Regions from separate parts of the Streptomyces sp. NPDC006235 genome, predicted to be linked through region 2. Evidence: riboswitches for the same ligand, from Rfam matches in the RefSeq annotation. Region 2 holds a riboswitch; each other region holds the start of a gene.

Evidence for each region. A riboswitch is a leader RNA that binds a small molecule or an ion and turns the genes downstream of it on or off. The one in region 2 is predicted to bind cyclic di-AMP.
Region 1: it holds a riboswitch for cyclic di-AMP, as region 2 does, so the genes downstream of both, ABZ192_RS30280 (transglycosylase family protein) here and ABZ192_RS07165 (M23 family metallopeptidase) in region 2, are expected to answer to the same signal.
Region 3: it holds a riboswitch for cyclic di-AMP, as region 2 does, so the genes downstream of both, ABZ192_RS16590 (transglycosylase SLT domain-containing protein) here and ABZ192_RS07165 (M23 family metallopeptidase) in region 2, are expected to answer to the same signal.

Annotation. Positions count from the first base shown of each region.
Region 1 is NZ_JBEXSR010000032.1:100,160-104,330, forward strand. Features, by position in the region: gene ABZ192_RS30270 (septum formation initiator family protein) at 1-1, opposite strand, end outside; gene eno (phosphopyruvate hydratase) at 105-1,385, opposite strand; gene ABZ192_RS30280 (transglycosylase family protein) at 1,666-2,346, opposite strand; cyclic di-AMP (ydaO/yuaA leader) riboswitch at 2,351-2,517, opposite strand; gene ABZ192_RS30285 (transglycosylase family protein) at 2,746-3,696, opposite strand; gene ABZ192_RS30290 (cytochrome P450) at 3,825-4,171, opposite strand, start outside.
Region 2 is NZ_JBEXSR010000004.1:248,229-252,399, reverse strand. Features, by position in the region: gene ABZ192_RS07170 (pitrilysin family protein) at 1-1,109, shown strand, start outside; cyclic di-AMP (ydaO/yuaA leader) riboswitch at 1,302-1,465, shown strand; gene ABZ192_RS07165 (M23 family metallopeptidase) at 1,479-2,264, shown strand; gene ABZ192_RS07160 (GntR family transcriptional regulator) at 2,452-3,147, shown strand; gene ABZ192_RS07155 (HPr family phosphocarrier protein) at 3,344-3,625, opposite strand; gene ABZ192_RS07150 (GNAT family N-acetyltransferase) at 3,802-4,171, shown strand, end outside.
Region 3 is NZ_JBEXSR010000012.1:12,413-16,583, forward strand. Features, by position in the region: gene ABZ192_RS16580 (DUF2092 domain-containing protein) at 1-12, opposite strand, end outside; gene ABZ192_RS16585 (polyprenyl synthetase family protein) at 244-1,254, opposite strand; cyclic di-AMP (ydaO/yuaA leader) riboswitch at 1,785-1,958, shown strand; gene ABZ192_RS16590 (transglycosylase SLT domain-containing protein) at 1,962-2,741, shown strand; gene ABZ192_RS16595 (HAD family hydrolase) at 2,705-3,553, opposite strand; gene ABZ192_RS16600 (GNAT family N-acetyltransferase) at 3,746-4,171, shown strand, end outside.

The DNA.
Region 1 (4,171 bases), on a different contig from region 2:
TGTCTGTCCGCCTCCCGCTCCACCGTCATACGCGCGTACGTCCCCGGACACGGTACGGGACCGCGTACGGGGACGTACGTACGACGCTGCGTCTTGTGGCCGGGTCAGCCCTTGAAGCGCGGGAACGCGCTGCGGCCGGCGTACACCGCCGCGTCGTCGAGGATCTCCTCGATGCGCAGCAGCTGGTTGTACTTGGCGACGCGCTCGGAGCGGGCCGGGGCGCCGGTCTTGATCTGGCCGCAGTTGGTGGCGACGGCCAGGTCGGCGATGGTGACGTCCTCGGTCTCGCCGGAGCGGTGGGACATCATGCACTTGAAGCCGTTGCGCTGGGCCAGCTCGACGGCGTCCAGGGTCTCGGTCAGAGAGCCGATCTGGTTGACCTTGACCAGGAGCGCGTTGGCGGCGCCCTCCTCGATGCCGCGGGCGAGGCGCTCGGGGTTGGTGACGAACAGGTCGTCGCCGACGAGCTGGACCTTGTCACCGAGCTTGGCGGTGATGGTCTTCCAGCCCTCCCAGTCGTCCTCGAACAGCGGGTCCTCGATGGAGACGAGCGGGTACGCGTCGACGAGCTCCGCGTAGTACTCGGTCATCTCGGCCGCCGAGCGCTCCTTGCCCTCGAAGGTGTAGACGCCGTCCTTGTAGAACTCGGACGCGGCCACGTCGAGGGCCAGGGCGATCTGCTCGCCGGGGGTGTAGCCGGCCTCGTTGATCGCCTCGAGGATGAGGTCGAGGGCCTCGCGGTTGGAGCCGAGGTTCGGGGCGAAGCCGCCCTCGTCGCCGAGGCCGGTGGCCAGGCCCTTGCTCTTCAGAACCTTCTTCAGCGTGTGGTAGACCTCGGCGCCCCAGCGCAGGGCCTCGGAGAAGGACTCCGCGCCGATCGGGGCGATCATGAACTCCTGGATGTCCACGTTGGAGTCGGCGTGCGAGCCGCCGTTCAGGATGTTCATCATCGGCACCGGCAGCAGGTGCGCGTTCGGACCGCCCAGGTAGCGGAACAGCGGCAGGTCGCTGGCCTCGGAGGCTGCGTGGGCGACGGCGAGGGAGACGCCGAGGATGGCGTTGGCGCCGAGGGAGCCCTTGTTGTCGGTGGCGTCCAGGTCGAACATGGCCTGGTCGATCAGGCGCTGCTCGGTGGCGTCGTAGCCGACGAGCTCCGGGCCGATCTGCTCGATGACCGCGAGGACGGCCTTCTCCACACCCTTGCCGAGGTAGCGGTTCGAGTCGCCGTCACGCAGCTCGATGGCCTCGAAGGCGCCCGTGGAGGCGCCGGACGGGACGGCGGCACGACCGGTGCTGCCGTCGTCGAGGCCGACCTCGACCTCGACCGTGGGGTTGCCTCGGGAGTCCAGGATTTCCCGGGCTACGACGACGTCGATGGACGGCACGAGCATCTCCTTCTTCATGTGACGCGGGTACGCGGGCCGCGGGGGCCCGGCGAGGCGCGGGCCGCGGTGGCTCGCGACATGAGCCTAACCGGCTCCGGGCGATCGGCCACCGGGTCGCCCACCCCATGGACAGAACCGAGAGTAAATTGTTTCCGAACGGAACAAAGCCGGATCGCAAAGACCGGCAGAAAAAGACCGGCAGAAAAAACCCCGCCCCGGCGCGCACGGGGGGTGACGCGCCGGGGCGGGGAGCCCGTGGGGGACGGGGGTGGGCCGCTGCTTACTTCAGGTGCAGCTGCTGGCCCGGGTAGATCAGGTTGGCGTCCGTGATGATGTCCTTGTTCAGGTCGAACAGCTTCTCCCAGCCGCCCTCGACCTTCTGCTCGGTCGCGATGGAGCTGAGGGTGTCACCCTTGACGACCTTGTACTCGCCGTCGCCCTTCTTGACCTTCTTGCCGGTCGGGGTGGTGACGGTCTTCTGGGTCTTCTGGGTCTGGGCCGGGCGCTCGTCGGAGCGGGAGGCCGGCTGCTGCTCGGTCTGGCGGGTCTCGGTGGAGCCGCTGCTCTGCTCGGAGCCGCCGCTGTAGCCGGCGCTCGACAGGCCCTTGCCGCAGACCGGCCAGGCACCCTTGCCCTGGCTCGCGAGAACCTTCTCGGCGATCTCGATCTGCTGGGACTTGGTGGCCTGGTCGGCGGTGGAGGCGTACTTGGTGCCGCCGTAGCCGGACCAGGTGGAGGCGGAGAACTGCAGACCGCCGTAGTAGCCGTTGCCGGTGTTGATGGACCAGTTGCCGCCGGACTCGCACTGGGCGACGGCGTCCCACTCGGAGGCGGTGGCGGCGGAGGCGTTGCCGGCCGCCATCAGCGGGGCGGCGACGGCGGCACCGGTGACACCGGCGATGGCGATGACCCGAGAGGCCTTGGACGGACGGCGGTGCGTGCCCTTGCCGGAAAACAGCATGGAGAGATCCCCTCACCGACGCCTGCGAGGTGAGCTGTCGGGTTCGGGCCGGTTGAGTTGCCCGGCCGCGTCCCTCCCGGGACGCGGCTTCACCCCAAGCCCTTCCGGCACAACCGGCCGGTAGGGCACTTACCTTGGGTCCCCCGCTCCTGCCTACGGCGCTTGACGCGACGACTGTTCCCGTGCGGCCGCTGGCAGGATTCGGCGTTGCGGCAGCCGGGGCTCGCGGTGACGAGCGGTCATGACCGTAGACATGAGATCCGCGGAATTTCAAAGACGATCAGGGCTTCTGAGATCTATCTCTCACCGCACCGATAAAGGACATTAGCCACGAACGGGGACGTGAACTCGCACGGTTTCGGGGTGACTTCCGCCCCCGTTTCCGTACTGCCCCACCGGCTACCGCTCGTCCGCTTCGACCCCTACCGTGAGCTTCTGACCGGGGCGGATGAGGTTCGGGTCGGTGCCGACAGCCGTCTCGTTCCCGACGTAGAGCGCGTGCCATCCGCCGCTGAGGTCAAGAGAGTTCGCGATGGACCAGAGGCTGTCGCCGGGGCGGACGGTATAGGAGCCGTCCGCCACCTCCCGGGCGGCCTCGCCGTCGCGCGAGGCGTGCCGTCCGGCGGACCCGGACGGACGGCCGTCCTCGGCCTTGGCGTCCTCGTCGGCGCTGGGGCCGCGGTGGCGGCCGGAAGTGGTGTCGGTCGGGGCGGAAGAGCGGTCGTCATGCGGCGACTTGCCGGGCTCGCCACTCTCGGGAGTGGGTGACGGGGAGCTGCCGGGCTCCTGCTCCTGCGACTGATCCCGGGGCTGGTCCTGGGACTGCTCCCGGGACGGATCCTGCGACTGGTCCTGCGTCGAGGAATCGGAAGAATCAGGTGACTTGTCGGAGTTGGTGGTTTCGTCCGACTCGGAGGAGTCGAGCAGTCCGGGCGAGTCCGTCGGAGCGGACGAGTCGGACGCGCCCGAGCCCTTGTCCTGTTCGAGGCCGGAGAGCAGACCGCAGGTGCGCCAGGCGCCGACCCCCTGGTCGGCGAGGATTCTCTCGGCCACGGCTATCTGCTGGGAGCGGCTGGCCAGGTCGGCGCTCGGGGCGTAGTCGAGGCCGCCGTGGTTCTCCCAGTCCTCCTGGGACAACTGGAGGCCGCCGAAGTATCCGTTGCCGCTGTTCTGGCTCCAGGCGCCGCCGGTCTCGCAGTCCGCGACCCGGTCCCAGGTCGTGCCGTCGGCCGCGCTGGCACCGGAGGCTCCGAGGAGCGGGATCGCGATGGCGGAGCCGGTGACCCCGGCCGCGACGAGGAGAGCCGGAGCCTGGCGGGGGCGACGGTGCCGACCGTTCCCGGAGAGCATACGGAGACCTTTCGCGAGACAGCAGTGACCGGCGCGGCGCAGGGTTTCCCGGGCCGCGCTGATGATGGGTGAACGTATCGGCAGACGATCACTTGTCACAAGTTCATGCCGCGCAGATCACGTGAAGATCACAGGCCTGACGGCGTGTCATGTTTATTCGGTGAGAACTCCACCGGCAGCGTGCGCAGCCCGCGCATGATGAGGCCGCCGCGCCATCTCAGCTCGGCCGGATCCGCGGCGAGCCGCAGGTCCGGAAGGCGGGTGAGGAGCGTGGCGAGCGCGCTCTGGCCCTCCAGGCGGGCGAGCGGGGCGCCGAGGCAGTAGTGGATGCCGTGGCCGTAGCCGAGGTGCTGGTTGTCACGGCGGGCGAGGTCCAGCACGTCCGGATCGGCGAACCGCTCCGGATCCCGGTCCGCGGCGGCCAGGACGACGAGGACCGGGTCGCCGGCCGCGATGTGCTGCCCGCCGATGGTGA
Region 2 (4,171 bases):
GCGCCGGCGCCACCCTCGACGCGCACGCCGACCACCCCGGCGTCCGGCTCAGCCTGGAGGTGCCGGCCTCCCGGCTCGCCAAGGGGCTCGGCCTGGTCGCCGACGCCCTGAGGGCCCCCGCGTTCGCGGACAGCGAGGTCGAGCGGCTGGTGCGCAACCGCCTCGACGAGATCCCGCACGAGCTGGCCAACCCCGCCCGCCGTGCCGCCAAGGAGCTCTCCAAGGAGCTGTTCCCTGCGGACTCGCGCATGTCGCGGCCCCGCCAGGGCACCGAGGAGACGGTCGCCGCGATCGACTCCGCGGCCGTACGCGCCTTCTACGAGAGGCACGTCAGGCCCGCCACGGCCACGGTCGTGGTCGTCGGCGACCTCACCGGCATCGACCTCGACGCCCTGCTCGGCGACACGCTGGGCGCCTGGACCGGCTCCGCGGCCGAGCCGCGCCCGGTGCCGCCGGTGACCGCCGACGACACGGGCCGGGTCGTCATCGTGGACCGCCCCGGCGCCGTCCAGACGCAACTGCTGATCGGCCGGATCGGCCCGGACCGGCACGACCGCGTGTGGCCCGCGCAGGTGCTCGGGACGTACTGCCTCGGCGGCACCCTCACCTCCCGCCTGGACCGCGTGCTGCGCGAGGAGAAGGGCTACACCTACGGGGTGCGGGCGTTCGGCCAGGTCCTCAGGTCCGCCCCGGACGGGACCGGTGCCGCGATGCTCGCCATCAGCGGCTCCGTGGACACGCCCAACACCGGCCCCGCCCTCCAGGACCTCTGGACGGTGCTGCGCACGCTCGCCGCCGAGGGGCTGACCGACGCCGAGCGGGACGTCGCCGTGCAGAACCTGGTGGGCGTGGCGCCGCTGAAGTACGAGACGGCGGCGGCCGTCGCGAGCACGCTGGCCGACCAGGTCGAGCAGCACCTGCCCGACGACTTCCAGGCCACGCTGTACCGGCAGCTCGCCGCGACCGGCACCGTGGAGGCCACCGCGGCGGCCGTCAGCGCCTTCCCGGTGGACCGGCTGGTGACCGTGCTCGTCGGTGACGCGGCGCAGATCAAGGCCCCGGCCGAGGCCCTGGGCATCGGCGAAGTCTCGGTCGTCGCCGCCGAGTAGGAGCACACGCGCGCAGGGGCCCTGGTTGTCTTCTAAGGCACTAGGGCTCCTTTATGCCCGAATTGGTGCGGAGGTTGCCTGTCTGCCCTGTGGGATGCGCTACAAAAACCGGGATCCGTTTGGGAATTGAAAGTGGCCCCGCTTAGGTTCGTCCGGGCTGTTCGTCAGGCAGTGCGCCGCACCCGCGGCACCGGACAGTCATCGCCGAGTCCCCGTACGGCGCGAGCCAGGGGAGCCGGGGACCCACCGCAGTCCCTGGGGTGAATCGGACGCCCGCGCGAGCCGCGAGGGGGTCCGTAGGAGACCTTCCTGCTCCGAACCCGTCAGCTAACCCGGTAGGCGAGAAGGAAGGAAAGGACCAGGCACTCCATGGCGTTCACCCGCGCCACCGGGAAGCACCGTCGTCCCAGCCGTATGCAGCGCGGCACGGCCCGCGCAGCGGGCGTCGCGGCCCTCGCCACCACCGGCGTCATCGGCACCGTGGCCGCCCCGGCCTTCGCCGCAGAGCCCGCCGTCGAGCAGACCGGACTCACCCCCGTCGTCACCATGGGCGACACCGTGGCCCAGCAGATCGACGCCCAGGCCGCCGCCCAGAAGCAGGCCGCCGAGGAGGCCGCCGCCAAGAAGAAGGCCGAGGAGGCCGCCCGCGAGCGGGCCGCCGAGGCGGCCAAGGAGGCCAAGGAGGCCGCCGAGAAGGCCCGCGAGGCCAAGGAGCGCGCCGCCCGCGAGGCCGAGCGCAAGCGGCTCAACACGTTCGTGCCCCCGATCTCCGGCTCGTACGTCTCCACCGCCTACCAGGCCAGCAGCGGCCTGTGGTCCTCCGGCAGCCACACCGGTGTCGACTTCCACGCCGCCAGCGGCACCTCCGTCCACGCGGTCGGCATGGGCGAGGTCGTCGAGGCCGGCTGGGGCGGCTCCTACGGCAACCAGATCGTGATCAAGATGAACGACGGCACGTACACCCAGTACGGCCACCTGTCGTCCATCAGTGTCTCGGTCGGCCAGAAGGTCACCCCCGGACAGCAGATCGGCCTGTCCGGCGCGACCGGCAACGTCACCGGTGCGCACCTGCACTTCGAGGCCCGTACGAGCCCCGAGTACGGCTCGGACATCGACCCGGTCGCCTACCTCCGCTCGCACGGCGTGAGCATCTGACGGCGTACCACTCCGCTTCCCGAGGCCCCGGCTCCCCGAGCCGGGGCTTTCGGCGTTTGTGACGCCCGGCTGTCCAAAAAATATCCCTGGATTCCGGTCTGCCGTCGGAAATTCCGGCTCATTGCAATAGAGTCACGGAACACGTGTCACTCGTCGACGTTTCACGGGGATTAAACGGAGGTCGGTCATGCGCATTCCGGCGCACTCGGTGTGCACGGCCATCCGGGACGACATCGTCGCGGGTGTCTACGAACGCGGCGGCCGGCTGACCGAGGAACTCCTCGCCCGCCGCTACGGTGTCTCGCGCGTCCCCGTCCGGGAGGCCCTGCGCACCCTGGAGGCCGAGGGTTTCGTGGTGACCCGGCGGCACGCGGGCGCGTGCGTCGCCGAACCCACCGAGCAGGAGGCCGCCGACCTGCTGGAGATGCGGCTGCTGCTGGAGCCGCTCGGAGCGGCCCGCGCCGCCCAGCGCCGCACCGAGGCCCATCTGAAGGTCCTGCGCGGCCTGGTCAGGCTCGGCCAGGAGCGCGCCCGCCGGGGCAACAGCGACGACCTGCGCTCCCTGGGCGGCTGGTTCCACGAGACGCTCGCACAGGCCTCCGGCAGCCCCGCGCTGACCTCGATGCTGACCCAGCTCCGCCACAAGATCGCCTGGATGTACACCGTCGAGGCGCCGGCCGGGCCCGTGGAGTCCTGGACCGAGCACGGCGCGATCGTGGACGCGGTGGCGCGCGGGGACAGTGAGCGCGCGCGGGCGGTCACGGCGCTGCACACCGAGCGCGCGACGGCCGCGCACCGGCTGCGTTTCGGCTCCGCCGGGGAGCGCGCCGAGCGTGTGAGGAACTCGCAACATCCCGTAAACACGGCAAGCCTGCGGCATTAACACGAGAGCCGTATACAAAGAGCAGGTAATTCTCGGGGGATTATTTCTGCTGCCCGGGAACGGGAAATGGACGGCCGTCCGTGACCGGAAATGGCGATCCGCGGCCGGGAATGGCGAAGGGCTCGCCCGGTGAATTCGGACGAGCCCTTCTGGTTGCGCCGGACCCAGGGGTACCGGATCAGACGCGGAAGAATGCTCAGACGGTCTCGGGCAGTTCCTCGAGACCCTCGGAGACCAGCTTCGCCAGCCGGTCCAGGGCGGCGTCCGCACCCTCGGCGTCGGAGGCGAGGACGATCTCCTCGCCGCCCTGGGCACCGAGGCCGAGGACGGCCAGCATGGAGGCCGCGTTGACGGGGTTGCCGTCTGCCTTGGCGATCGTCACCGGGACGCCTGCGGCCGTGGCGGCTCGGACGAAGATGGAGGCGGGGCGGGCGTGGAGGCCCTCGGCCCAGCCGACGTTGACGCGGCGCTCAGCCATGTGTTGCTGCCCTTCGGTTTTCAGGGTTGTCTAGACCAGCTTCCCATACGTGAAGCTGCGCCGGAGCGGTCCTGGTGTACCGCCCGGGGTGCCGTCGGATCGCGGCCTCGACCCGACTGACGCCCTCCACAGACTGCCTCGCGCCGTTGTCAGACGCCAGACGTACTCTGGGGCCCATGCAGACCTCGCCGGACCGGCACGAGTATCCCGCCCACTGGGAAGCCGACGTGGTGCTGCGCGACGGTGGCACCGCGCGCATCCGGCCCATCACCGTTGATGACGCCGAGCGCCTGGTCAGCTTCTACGAGCAGGTCTCCGACGAGTCGAAGTACTACCGCTTCTTCGCGCCGTACCCTCGCCTGTCCGCCAAGGACGTCCACCGCTTCACGCACCACGACTTTGTGGACCGGGTGGGACTCGCGGCCACAGTCGGCGGCGAGTTCATCGCCACCGTACGCTACGACCGGATCGGCGCGGACGGAACGCCCGCGTCCGCACCCGCCGACGAGGCCGAGGTCGCCTTCCTGGTGCAGGACGCCCACCAGG
Region 3 (4,171 bases), on a different contig from region 2:
GTACGGTGCCATGTGTGCCCTACCTCCGTGATCGGCGGCGGCTGTCCGTGTCGTGCACGCACTCGTCCCTGAGCCGCCATTCTCACCCGAACTGGTGAGGAGTGGTGTTTTCCGTGGTGACTATCTGACCAAATCGGCCGGCGAGATACGTCAGACCCCGGGCTCAACTCCACGTACTGCTGCGGTATGACACGAGAGGGCGGCATCTCCCCCGACCCGTAGGGGTCGTGGCGGAAAAACGCGCTAGCCGGCCCGGTGCACCACCGCGTCGGACAGCTCCACCAGCGCCGTCTTCGCGGTGCATTCGGGCAGCGGCGCCAGCGCCGAGCGGGCGTCCTGGGCGTAGCGGACGGTGTCCCGCCGGGCCTGTTCCAGCGCCGGGTGGGCCCGCAGCAGGCGCAGGGCCTCGGCGTGCCGGTCGTCGTCGGTGAGGTCGGAGTCCAGCAGTTCGCACAGGGCGATGTCGTCCGCGAGTCCGAGCCGGGCGGCGCGCTCGCGCAGCCGCAGCACGGGGAGCGTGGGGATGCCCTCGCGCAGGTCGGTGCCGGGCGTCTTGCCGGACTCGTGGGAGTCGGAGGCGATGTCCAGGACGTCGTCCGCGAGCTGGAAGGCGACGCCGAGCCGTTCGCCGTACTGGGTCAGCACGTCCACGACCGTGTCGTCGGCGCCGGACATCATCGCGCCGAACCTGCACGACACCGCCACCAGAGAGCCGGTCTTGCCGCCCAGCACGTCCAGGTAGTGCTCGACGGGGTCGCGGCCGTCCTGCGGTCCGGCCGTCTCCAGGATCTGCCCGGTCACCAGCCGCTCGAACGCCTCGGCCTGCACCCGCACCGCCTCCGGGCCGAGGTCGGCCAGGATGTGCGAGGCGCGGGCGAAGAGGAAGTCTCCGGTGAGGACCGCGACGGAGTTGCCCCAGCGGGCGTTCGCGCTCGCCACCCCGCGCCGCACGGTGGCCTCGTCCATCACGTCGTCGTGGTAGAGCGTGGCGAGGTGGGTCAGCTCCACGACGACGGCCGACGGCACGATCCCGGGCGCGTACCGGTCGCCGAACTGGGCGGCGAGCATCACGAGCAGCGGGCGGAACCGCTTGCCACCGGCCCGGACCAGGTGCTGGGCGGCCTCCGTGATGAAGGGCACCTCACTCTTGGTGGCCTCGAGCAAGCCTTCCTCGACAGCCGCCATCCCGGCCTGGACATCGGCTTCCAGAGCCTGGTCCCGCACGCTCAGCCCGAACGGCCCGACGTCGGTCACGAGGGGTCTCCTGTCTGCTGGTGTCTGCCGGTGTGTCTGCTGGTGTCTGCCGGTGATTACGCGGTTTGTCGATAGGTCGCTGCCATCACTCGAGTCAGCGTATCCGGTCACGTTTCGATCACCGCCAGCGCCCAGGGTTACAGGCCGGGTGGTATCCGATCACGACCGCAATGTTTTCGATCAGCTCATAAGAACAGACATTTATCGACTTACCAGTCGATAGCGAGCTATGCACGATTTGCGGCATTGGATAAGCGAATTCCCCTAAGCGCAAATCGCCCCACGGACTCGTGATCAGTGAGTTGAATCACGTTATCCCCTGTGACATCCCCCTCCGGCACCGGCCCGTACCTCCTTCCGCCGCACGCAAGTTGAGCCTTGGCTTCAGCAAAGGATCAAGTGCCCCATACACCCCTGACCAAGGTCAACCGCTCGATATGTGACTCCGGTGCTTGTTCCCGACATGTGCTCTCGCATACGTTCCGGGCCTGTCCGGCGGATCGCCGAATCCTGCCACCGCCCGGACACCCCACACGAACCCACTCACTCACGCAGGGCAGGAGCGGGGGACCCAGGTAAGTCGCCGGTCCGCGCAGCGGAACGGCTCGGGGTGAAGCCGCGTACGGCACACAGCGCCGTAGGCGGCCGGGCACCTCCCGGCCCGAACCCGACAGCTCACCTCGCAGGCGCCGGAGAGGAACATCGCCATGCCCCGAGGCAAGCACCGTCGCCCCAGAACCAGTCAGTTCACCCGTCGTGTCTTGGCCGCCGGCACCGGCGGAGCGGCCCTCGCCCTGCCGCTGATCGGCGCGACGCAGGCCAGCGCCGCCCAGCCGGCCCAGAGCGCACCCACCGTCTCGCAGTCCGTGCCACAGGCGGCCCAGCCCGCCAAGTCCCTCACGTACACCGTCACCAAGGGCGACTCGCTCGCCCGCATCGCGGACAAGTACGACGTGTCGGGCGGCTGGAAGCAGCTCTACAAGGACAACCGCGCCGCGGTCGGCGACAACCCGCAGCTGATCCACCCGGGTCTGAAGCTCACGGTGAAGACGGCCAAGGCGGACGCCGGGAAGAAGACGGCGACCAAGTCCTCCGCCCCCGCCAAGCCGGCCGCGAAGCCCGCCGGTGGCGTCGCCCAGGCCACCCAGGCCTCCGCGAAGACCTACGCGAACAACCTGGACGGCTGGATCCGCGAGGCGCTGGACATCATGGCGCAGAAGGGGATCCCGGGTTCGTACGACGGCATCTACCGCAACGTCATGCGCGAGTCGTCCGGCAACCCCCAGGCGATCAACAACTGGGACTCGAACGCCGCCAAGGGCACGCCGTCCAAGGGTCTGCTCCAGACCATCGACCCGACCTTCCAGGCCTACCACGTGGACGGCACGTCGTGGGACCCGTACGACCCGGTCGCCAACATCACCGCGGCCTGCAACTACGCGGCCGACCGCTACGGCTCGATCGACAACGTCAACGGCCCGTACTGATCCGTCCCGCCCAGCAGTCGTTCGAGGACGACGGCGATGCCGTCGTCCTCGTTCGACAGGGTGACCTCGTCGGCCACGGCCTTGAGCTCGGGGTGGGCGTTGGCCATGGCGACGCCGTGGGCGGCCCAGTCGAACATCGGGATGTCGTTGGGCATGTCGCCGAAGGCGAGGGTGTCCGCCGGCCGCAGCCCCAGGTGCTCGGCGGCCAGCGCCAGGCCGGTGGCCTTGGTGATGCCGCACGGCTGGAGCTCGACCGTGCCGGGTCCCGACATCGTCACCGTCGCCAGTGAACCGACCACCGAGCGGGCCGTCGCCGCCAACTCGTCGTCCGACAGGTGGGGATGGCGCAGCAGCACCTTGCTGATGGGCTCGCCCCACAGGTCGTCGCGCCGGTCGACCCGCACCGCCGGAAGGGTCGGGTGCGGCATCAGGTAGCCCGGCTCGATGAGCGTGAGGCCGTCGACCCCGTCCTGGTCGACCGCGGCGTACACCTGCCCCACCTCGGCCTCGATCTTGCCGAGGGCGGTCTCCGCCAGTTCCCGGTCCAGGGTGATCGACCACAGCAGCCGGTCCGCGCCGGCGTCGTACACCTGCGCGCCCTGTCCGCACACCGCGAGCCCCGTACAGCCCAGGTCGTCCAGGAGCGGCCGCACTCTCGGCGCCGGCCGGCCCGTCACCACGAGGTGCCGGGCACCGGCGTCCACCACCCGCGTGAGCGCGGCGAGGGACCGGTCGGACAGGGTGTCGTCGCCGCGCAGCAGCGTCCCGTCCAGGTCGGTGGCGATGAGTGAATATGCGAGGGGTGCGGCCATGATCAGAGAATACGGACAACGCGCCCCTTCGTTTCATCGCACGGCGCACGCCGATTGCCCGGTTGAAGGCCTCTGCGCCAGTTGGCAACAAGATGGTCCGCTACCTACCGTCGGGGCCGTCTCGGGCGGTACCTTCCAAGTGTCCAGGGGGGACTTGATCGGGGGGTCGGGTTGAGCAGTGGGCGTGTTCGTGTGGGTGTGCCCGGGGAGCTCGGCGAGGGGGAGAAGGAGCGCTGGCGCGCGCTGCGCGCGGCGTCGGAGACACCGCGCAACCCCTTCATGGAACCGGAGTTCACCGAAGCCGTCGGCCTGGTGAAGCCGCAGGCGCGGGTCGCGGTGGTGTACGAGGGGCTGGAGCCGGCCGGCTTCCTGCCCCACGAACGGGGCCCGTTGGGGCAAGGACGGGCGATCGGGCTGGGCGTCTCGGACGCGCAGGGCGCGATCCTGCGGCCCGGCCTTCGCCTGGACACGGGCGAACTGCTGCGGGCCTGCTCGTTGTCGAGCTTCGCCTTCGACAACCTGGAGGCCGAGCAGCGGTTGTTCGTCCGGTACGCGGCCGAGGAGCACGCCACCTACGTCATCGGCGTGGAGAAGGGCTACGAGACGTACGAGTCGGTG